Regions from separate parts of the Vibrio sp. Vb1554 genome, predicted to be linked through region 1. Evidence: predicted binding sites of a transcription regulator. Region 1 holds the regulator's gene; each other region holds the start of a gene.
The links. The regulator CRP, encoded in region 1, controls carbon source genes, mostly activating them, when cyclic AMP is high. The targets are predictions, from matches to a motif close to TGTGANNNNNNTCACA.
Positions count from the first base shown of each region.

Region 2: R8N28_RS16770 (NupC/NupG family nucleoside CNT transporter) is a predicted target of CRP. The motif match lies at 1,150-1,165, and genes of this name have one in related genera.
Region 3: R8N28_RS15450 (CTP synthase) is a predicted target of CRP. The motif match lies at 1,199-1,214, and genes of this name have one in related genera.
Region 4: deoD (purine-nucleoside phosphorylase) is a predicted target of CRP. The motif match lies at 1,089-1,104, and genes of this name have one in related genera.

Region 1 covers NZ_JAWPOJ010000049.1:1,984-4,190, forward strand. Annotated here, with positions in the region: gene R8N28_RS22670 (DUF1338 domain-containing protein) at 1-546, shown strand, start outside; gene crp (cAMP-activated global transcriptional regulator CRP) at 683-1,315, opposite strand; gene R8N28_RS22680 (phosphoribulokinase) at 1,556-2,207, opposite strand, start outside.
Region 2 covers NZ_JAWPOJ010000021.1:11,213-13,419, reverse strand. Annotated here, with positions in the region: gene prfC (peptide chain release factor 3) at 1-53, shown strand, start outside; gene R8N28_RS16780 (DUF5363 family protein) at 148-345, shown strand; gene R8N28_RS16775 (TatD family hydrolase) at 332-1,105, shown strand; gene R8N28_RS16770 (NupC/NupG family nucleoside CNT transporter) at 1,310-2,207, shown strand, end outside.
Region 3 covers NZ_JAWPOJ010000018.1:37,305-39,511, forward strand. Annotated here, with positions in the region: gene R8N28_RS15450 (CTP synthase) at 1-1,114, opposite strand, end outside; gene mazG (nucleoside triphosphate pyrophosphohydrolase) at 1,320-2,123, opposite strand.
Region 4 covers NZ_JAWPOJ010000003.1:272,459-274,665, forward strand. Annotated here, with positions in the region: gene R8N28_RS04770 (hypothetical protein) at 1-189, opposite strand, end outside; gene deoD (purine-nucleoside phosphorylase) at 260-970, opposite strand; gene R8N28_RS04780 (YbgA family protein) at 1,369-2,207, shown strand, end outside.

The DNA.
Region 1 (2,207 bases):
GAGCACCCAGATCCGAAGCAACCTAAAGTATTTATTAGTGAGCTAAAAGTTGAAGAGTGCTCGCCTGAGCTACAAGAGATTGTGAAAAATTTGGTGGCACAAGTCGATGCTGACAAGCTGAACGATAGCGCATTCTTACATGGTGGACGCTTGTGGGATTTAAGCTTTGCTGATTACCAAACGTTGGCTAAAGAAAGTGAGTACGCATCTTGGCTTGCGGCGCATGGTTACGGAGCAAACCACTTCACGGTGAGCGTTAACCAACTCAATGAATATGAAGAAGTGAAGCAGGTAAACGATCATCTGCGTACCGCTGGGTTTACCATTAATGAAAATGGTGGTGAAGTGAAGGGCACTCCTGAGGTGTTGCTAGAGCAGTCATCGACCATGGCTGATAAAGTAGCGGTTCGTTTTAGCGAAGGCACTGAAATTATCCCTGGCGGGTTTTATGAATTTGCTAAGCGCTATCCGATGGAAAATGGTGATTTGTACCCAGGTTTCGTGGCCGCTTCAGCTGACAAAATCTTTGAAAGTACGAATGGCTAAGTTTTAGGGTTAACCTGTTAAGCTTACTCATTAGTGTTCGCTGCACCCTATCTCATTTGGTCATGAGCAAATAAAAAGCCACCAATGTTGCCATTGGTGGCTTTTATAATTTTGTTCGTGTCACTCTAGTTTGAGATTAACGAGTACCGTAAACCACGATGGTTTTACCGTGAGCAGAGATTAGGTTCTGCTCTTCTAGCATCTTCAAAATACGACCTACTGTCTCACGAGAACAGCCAACAATTTGACCGATTTCTTGACGAGTGATCTTGATTTGCATGCCGTCTGGGTGAGTCATTGCGTCTGGTTGTTTTGCAAGGTTCAGAAGCGTCTGAGCGATACGACCAGTTACGTCTAGGAACGCCAGGTCACCCACTTTTTGGCTAGTTACTTGAAGACGACGAGCCATCTGCGCAGAAAGACGCATTAGGATGTCTGGGTTTACTTGGATAAGCTGACGGAACTTCTTGAAAGAAATTTCAGCAACTTCACAAGGAGATTTAGCACGAACCCAAGCTGTGCGCTCTTGGTCTTCCTCGAATAGACCAAGTTCACCAATAAAGTCTCCTTGGTTTAGGTAAGAAAGGATCATCTCCTTACCTTCTTCGTCTTTGATAAGAACCGCAACAGAACCTTTAACGATGTAGTACAAAGTTTCTGCCTTTTCGCCCGCGTGAATTAGCGTGCTCTTTGAAGGGTACTTATGAATATGACAGTGTGAAAGAAACCACTCTAATGTTGGGTCGGTTTGAGGTTTACCTAGAACCATAATATCTCACTTCCTCTGCAGGGTACGCTTGCGCTATCCATATTTTAGCTAAGCCTGAATTAGGCCTACTAGAATAAGAGCACTTTTTATATGCTGCAAGCTCTCTTGTGTTTCGGTAAGAAATAGTATCCTTTTTCGAAAACGATTTCTTGATTTTAATCGTGCCATGATTGAGATTTTGTAAGCAAAACTGTGCACATGATCACGGTATGAAAAGTAAACATCTTCGCAGGCAGGTTTTTAGCCAATTTTCCCTGTTTCGATGAGCTGTTGTAGGATAGGCCGAACTATGAGCTCCATTGCAAAGCTCATCTTACCGCCGGGTACGACAATCGTGTTGTGGCGTGACATGAATGAGCCATCAATCATGGCCAGCAGATATGGGAAGTCGACATTCTTGATACCGCGTAGGCGAATCACCACAAAACTCTCATCCAAACTAGGGATGCCTTTTGCATTAAGTGGGTTGGAAGTATCAACGGTCGGTACGCGCTGGAAGTTGATGTGAGTACGAGAAAACTGAGGAGTGATATAGTTGAGGTAATCGTCCATGGATCGCACGATTGAGTCCATTACCGCTTCACGCGAATGGCCGCGATCGCGAGTGTCGCGTACGAATTTTTGTATCCACTCTAAGTTCACAATCGGCACCATGCCAATTAAGAAATCCACATGTTGAGCAACATTAACATCACCATCCACCACGCCACCATGTAACCCTTCATAAAACAGCACGTCGCTGTTTTCGGGTAAGTCTTGCCACGGTGTAAACGTGCCTGGCATTTGATTGTAGGGAACCGCTTCGTCAAACGTGTGCAGATAACGGCGCACGCTGCCAGTGCCATCATGCCCGAACTTACGGAAAAACTCTTCTAGTCCCGGGAAGTCATTA
Region 2 (2,207 bases), on a different contig from region 1:
TGGCGAAAGAGCGTTTCCCTGACGTTGATTTCCGTGCGACGCGTGAGCACTAATTTGCTCGGTTAGGGTAAGCCTTAACGCAAACTAGATTTTAAAACGCCCTTGGCTATAAACTTAGCCAAGGGCGTTTTTATATAAGGATAAGATATGAATTGGTTTAAACGTGGGCTAAAGCGTTACGACAACTGGTGTAAAGAGATGGGGCTAACTCCCGATCAGAAACGCAGTTGTGTCCCATATCGAAAAGACCCAGCCCATCAAACTGAAGAGAAGAGTGAAGCCCAACCATCCTCTGATTTTCTGCCCGCAGATACAGATAAAAAGCGTCAAGATGAAGCTCTTTGATACGCACTGCCACTTTGATTTTGATGTGTTTCAAGATGACTTTGCACATCAACTTGAGCTTGCTCAAACGCAAGGCGTCGCAAGAATTTTGATTCCTTCCGTCGGTCCGCAAAACTGGGCTCGTATTCAAACTTTGGCAGAGCAACATGCCAATTTGTATTATGCGCTCGGCTTTCATCCGTATTTTCTTGAAGATAACGTTGAGCAGCACCTTACAGAGCTAGAAGGCTATCTAAATCAAAAAGGGCAGCAGTGCGTGGCAATAGGAGAGTGTGGTTTAGATTTTGCCATTGATGTTGATCCACAGTTGCAAGAAAAGATACTTGAAGTTCAATTTGAGCTGGCTAGACGCTTCGAGCTCCCAGTTATTTTACATAGCCGAAAAGCGCACAATCGCCTCATTCAAATGGTGAAAGCGGCGAATCTCCCTAGAGGTGGTGTGCTACACGCTTTTTCTGGGAGTTATCAGCAAGCCATGGAGTGGGTCAAATTAGGTTTTTTTATCGGTGTAGGAGGAACGATTACCTACCCAAGAGCCAAGAAAACACGCGACGCAATTCAAAAATTACCACTCGAAAACCTAGTAATCGAAACAGACGCACCAGATATGCCTATACTTGGATATCAAGGGGAGTCAAATCACCCAGCCAAACTCATTCACGTCTTTAATGAGCTCGTAGAGTTGCATAACGGCCGAAAGCAATCGATTGCCTCTCAACTGTGGAAAAATAGCAATTTTGCTTTCTCGATATGTGAATAAAATCTAAAGATGTGGTTTGAAATCGAAAACGTTTTCCTGCTTATTGTGAATTAACTCACAAAGCTGGTTGAATCAATCATGAATCTTATAGGAAAGTGTGAGGCTGGCATTACTTTAATTGATTCTGCATGAGTATAATTGCCCCCGCTTTATAGCTCCATTTTGTAACACGCCAATAAATAACTTATAAGGAAGTCATAAACTATGAGCCTGTTTATGAGCCTAATCGGTATGGTAGTGCTTCTTGCGATTGCAGTGGCATTTTCTAACAACCGAAAAGCTATCAACTTTAGAACTGTGGGTGGCGCATTCGCTATCCAATTCGCATTAGGTGCATTTGTTCTGTATGTACCTTGGGGCCGTGATCTACTAAACGGTTTCTCTTCAGGTGTTTCTAACGTTATCAACTACGGTAACGATGGTTCATCATTCCTGTTCGGTGGTCTTGTTTCTGACAAGATGTTCGAAGTATTCGGCGGCGGCGGTTTCATCTTCGCATTCCGTGTTCTTCCTACACTGATCTTCTTCTCTGCACTGATTTCAGTTCTTTACTACATTGGCGTTATGCAATGGGTTATCAAGATTCTTGGTGGCGCACTACAAAAAGCGCTAGGCACTTCTCGTGCGGAATCAATGTCAGCGGCAGCTAACATTTTCGTAGGTCAAACTGAGGCACCTCTAGTTGTTCGCCCATTCGTTCCAAAAATGACTCAATCAGAGCTATTCGCGGTAATGTGTGGTGGTCTAGCTTCTGTTGCTGGTGGTGTACTAGCTGGTTACGCATCTATGGGTGTTCCACTAGAGTACCTAGTTGCGGCATCATTCATGGCAGCACCAGGTGGTCTACTGTTCGCTAAAATCCTTCACCCAGAGACTGACCAGCCTCACGAAAGTATCGAAGAAGCGATGGACGGCGGTGACGACAAACCAGTTAACGTAATCGACGCAGCTGCGGGCGGTGCGGCTTCTGGTCTACAACTTGCGCTTAACGTAGGTGCAATGCTAATCGCATTCGTTGGTCTAATCGCGCTAATCAACGGTATGCTAGGTGGCATCGGTGGTTGGTTCGGCATGCCAGAACTAACGCTAGAGCTAATCCTAG
Region 3 (2,207 bases), on a different contig from region 1:
TATTTTCACGTGCATATTGAGCCGCACGGATCTTGCCTTCAATACCACGATCGCCGAAGCCACCTGGTACTAGGATTGCGTCCAAACCTTCTAGAAGTTCAACGCCTTTTGTTTCGATATCTTGTGAGTCTACATACTTAATTGTGACGCTTAGGCGGTTTTTCAAGCCAGCGTGTTTAAGCGCTTCGTTCACAGATTTGTATGCATCTGGTAATTCAATGTATTTACCAACCATACCGATGGTTACTTCACCAGTAGGATTTGCTTCTTCGTAGATAACCTGTTCCCATTCAGAAAGGTCTGCTTCCGGAGCAGTAATACCAAAGCGAGCACACACAAGGTCATCTAGACCTTGAGATTTAATCAACTGAGGGATCTTGTAGATAGAGTCTACATCCTTCATTGAAATTACTGCTTTTTCTGGAACATTACAGAACAGTGCGATTTTTTTACGCTCATTCGCAGGAATAACGCGATCGCTACGGCAAACTAGGATATCTGGCTGAATACCGATAGATAGAAGTTCTTTTACAGAGTGTTGCGTCGGCTTAGTTTTCACTTCGCCCGCTGCCGCTAGGTAAGGAACAAGTGTTAGGTGCATGAACATTGCGCGCTCACGGCCTAGCTCAACAGCTAGCTGACGAATCGCTTCCATAAATGGTAGTGATTCGATATCACCAACAGTACCGCCAACTTCAACGATAGCCACATCATGGCCTTCAGAACCTGCAATAACGCGATCTTTGATTGCGTTAGTGATATGAGGGATAACTTGAATAGTTGCGCCTAGGTAGTCACCACGACGTTCTTTACGAAGTACGTCGGCATAAACACGACCTGCAGTGAAGTTGTTACGCTTGGTCATCTTGGTACGGATAAAACGCTCGTAGTGACCAAGGTCAAGGTCAGTCTCTGCGCCATCTTCTGTAACGAACACTTCACCGTGCTGAGTAGGGCTCATTGTGCCCGGGTCAACGTTGATGTAAGGGTCAAGCTTCATCATAGTCACTTTAAGACCACGAGCTTCTAGAATAGCCGCAAGAGATGCTGCTGCAATACCTTTACCTAGAGAGGATACAACCCCGCCAGTAACAAAAATGTAATTTGTCGTCATGTTTAACCTGAAATTGGTTGAATGAGGGAAATGGAGTGCTTCTGGACGGGAGATAAATATACCAGAAGCTCCTTACCGCCACAACGTGAAATCTATCACACCGTAATTTTTTATTTTTTGCTTCAAATCAAAGTGAGCAAAGACAAACCAAAGTCCGTTTTCGTGTAACCAAACAAGCTGACCTTATATTATGTATTCTGCCAGTTTACCTCTGCCTCGATTCTTCTTGTTTTACTTCATCCCAAAAATGGTCAAGTTCTGATAAAGAACAATCTGTAAGTACTTTGCCTGACTGCTGGACCTTGCCTTCAACTTGTTTAAAACGTCGCGCAAACTTTACGTTTGCTTTTCCTAGCGCGACTTCTGGGTTTTTATCAAGGTGGCGAGCCAAATTGACAGTCGCAAATAGCAAATCACCGAGCTCCAACTCAACTTTCTCTTCATCGGGCTGAACTTGCAGTGCCTCTTCCATGACTTCGTCAATTTCTTCTCGTACTTTATCGACAACCGGGCCAAGTGAATCCCAATCAAACCCAAATTTTGCACATTTTTTCTGAATTTTTGTAGCACGAGAAAGTGCAGGTAAAGAGTTTGGTATTGAGTCTAGGATACTTTCTTCCGCTTTGCCTACTAGGGCTTTTTCTTTTGCTTTTTCCGCTTCCCAGTTCGCGTTAATTTCCTCGTCAGATTCAAACTCAACATCTGAAAAAACGTGCGGGTGGCGACGAGTCAGTTTTTCGTTCACGGTTTCGACGACATCCGAAAAGTCAAACAGCTCTTGCTCTTTCGCTAGTTGACTGTAAAAAATCACCTGAAACAACAAATCCCCTAGCTCTTCTTTTAGATTGGGCCAATCTCGATTTTGAATCGCGTCCACCACTTCGTAGGTTTCTTCTATAGTATGCGGAACGATGGTGTCAAAGGTTTGTTTTAAGTCCCAAGGGCAACCATTTTCTGGGTCACGCAGCTTCGCCATGATTTGTTCTAACTGTTCAATTGGATGACTCATTTTTTGTTCCTTTAAACCTTTCTATTAAAGAAAAAGGTGAGCAGCCAAAACCACTCACCTTCTACATTATATTTTCTCAGCAGC
Region 4 (2,207 bases), on a different contig from region 1:
GACATCGCGATTATTAAGTAAGGGGGGGAAAGCTCCACATTCACGGCATACCATCGCCGGACGCTTAGGGTTCGCATGTTGCAGAACGTAACGCTTTGCATCACTCAATCCAAAGTTGTCACACGCCAATGTTTTACAAAAGTTGAGTTGTAACCCATCTGCGTCTTTTGGCAGTTCGCCGTTAGACACAATCGCCCCCTCGGGATAATTCGGGCAGCCAGCATAACTCTGGCTGCAAATTATTACTTACTATTTGTTCTTAGATGTTGATTGCAGTTTCTAGTGCAACTTTCATCATGTCGTTGAACGACTTCTGACGCTCTTCTGAGCTTAGTTTTTCACCACGGATGATGTGGTCAGAAACTGTCAGGATAGTCAGTGCTTTCGCGCCTAGGTCAGCTGCTACGCCGTAGATACCAGCCGCTTCCATGTCTACACCTAGGATGCCTAGTTTTTCCATCTTCTCGAAGATGTCTGCTTCTGGTGTGTAGAACAGGTCTGCAGAGAATACGTTACCTACTTTTACAGGCACTTCCTGAGCGCGCGCTTGGTTAACTGCTTCTTCTAGAAGACCGTAATCAGCGATTGCTGCGAAATCGTGGTTGTTGAAACGGATACGGTTAACTTTAGAGTCTGTAGAAGCACCCATACCGATAACAACGTCCATTAGTTTCACGTCGTCACGTACTGCACCACAGCTACCCACACGGATAACGTTTTTCACGCCGTATTCAGCGATTAGCTCGTGTACGTAGATACAGCAAGACGGGATACCCATGCCGTGGCCCATTACAGAAACTTTTTTGCCTTTGTAAGTGCCAGTAAAGCCGAACATGTTGCGAACGTCACAAACTTGTTTCACATCTTCTAGGAACGTTTCAGCGATGTATTTAGCGCGCAACGGGTCGCCTGGCATTAGAACTGTTTCAGCGAAATCACCTGGTTGTGCGTTAATGTGTGGGGTTGCCATAAGTGCTCTCCAAAGTTTTGTTTTGATAAAACGCCTCTATTATAGAACGCTATTACCAATTCTGTTGAACTTGTTCGTTTTCGTTGAGGCAATAATAACGGGACGTACAGTGGCCCCTTGAGAGCTTAGTCACAAAAACCACGCATTTAGAAACTGCAACTCCTATTGATAACCAAATCTGTTGAAATCAAAAGAGCAATCGATTTGCTTTTGAGCAGTTTGTCGATTGCGCGCACAAATTCTTTGTTTTTGGGCCAAACTTTTTTCTGACAGCTGGTTGATCGAAATACTTTCGAGTGAAGTAAAACGATTAAATTGTACAACTTATTTTCTTGTACAATCTGGAAAGGCTTGCTATAAGTTATACAACAAAACTTTTTGTATAGGGATGCGTCATCATGGAATCTTCGATCAAAGTAGGTATCAGTTCGTGTGTTTTGGGTGAACGAGTGCGTTTTGACTCTGGTCATAAGGTGAGCAACTTTGTGACTAAAGAGCTTAGCCCGTATTTTGACTTTATTTCGGTATGCCCTGAAGTCGGCGTAGGTATGCCAGTACCCCGTCCAACCATTCGTCTTGTTTCTAATGAAGAGCGTGTTGCATTGGTTGAAACCAAAAATCCAGAAAATGATCATACCGACAATATGCTCACTTACTCGGCCAATAAAGTAGATGAACTTCAAAGCGAGCAGCTTTGTGGTTACATCGTTTGTGCTAAGTCACCAACTTGTGGCATGGAGCGAGTCAAGGTTTACAGCAAGAACAGTGCTGCGAAAGAAGGTGTTGGCTTGTATACACAAACATTGATGCAAAAAATGCCTTGGTTGCCTGTTGAAGAGGATGGCAGACTTAACGACCCTGTATTGAAAGAAAATTTTATCACTCGAGTATTTTGTCTAAATGACTTTTACGACTCGATGGATGGTGAGCCTACTCGTGGCAAAATCATCGACTTTCATTCGCGCTACAAACTGACGTTAATGGCACACCACCCAGAGTCATACCGCTCCCTTGGCCGCTTAGTCGCTGATGTCGCTAATTATGAAATTGAAGACTTTTACCAAGAGTATCGTTTAGGACTGATGAAGGCGTTAACGAATCGGGCTAGCCGCAAAAATAACACAAATGTGTTGATGCATTTACAAGGGTACTTCAAACGCTCACTAACTAAAGAAGAAAAAGAAGAGTTAGCGACAGTGATTCACGACTACCGTATCGGAATGCTGCCTCTGCTAGC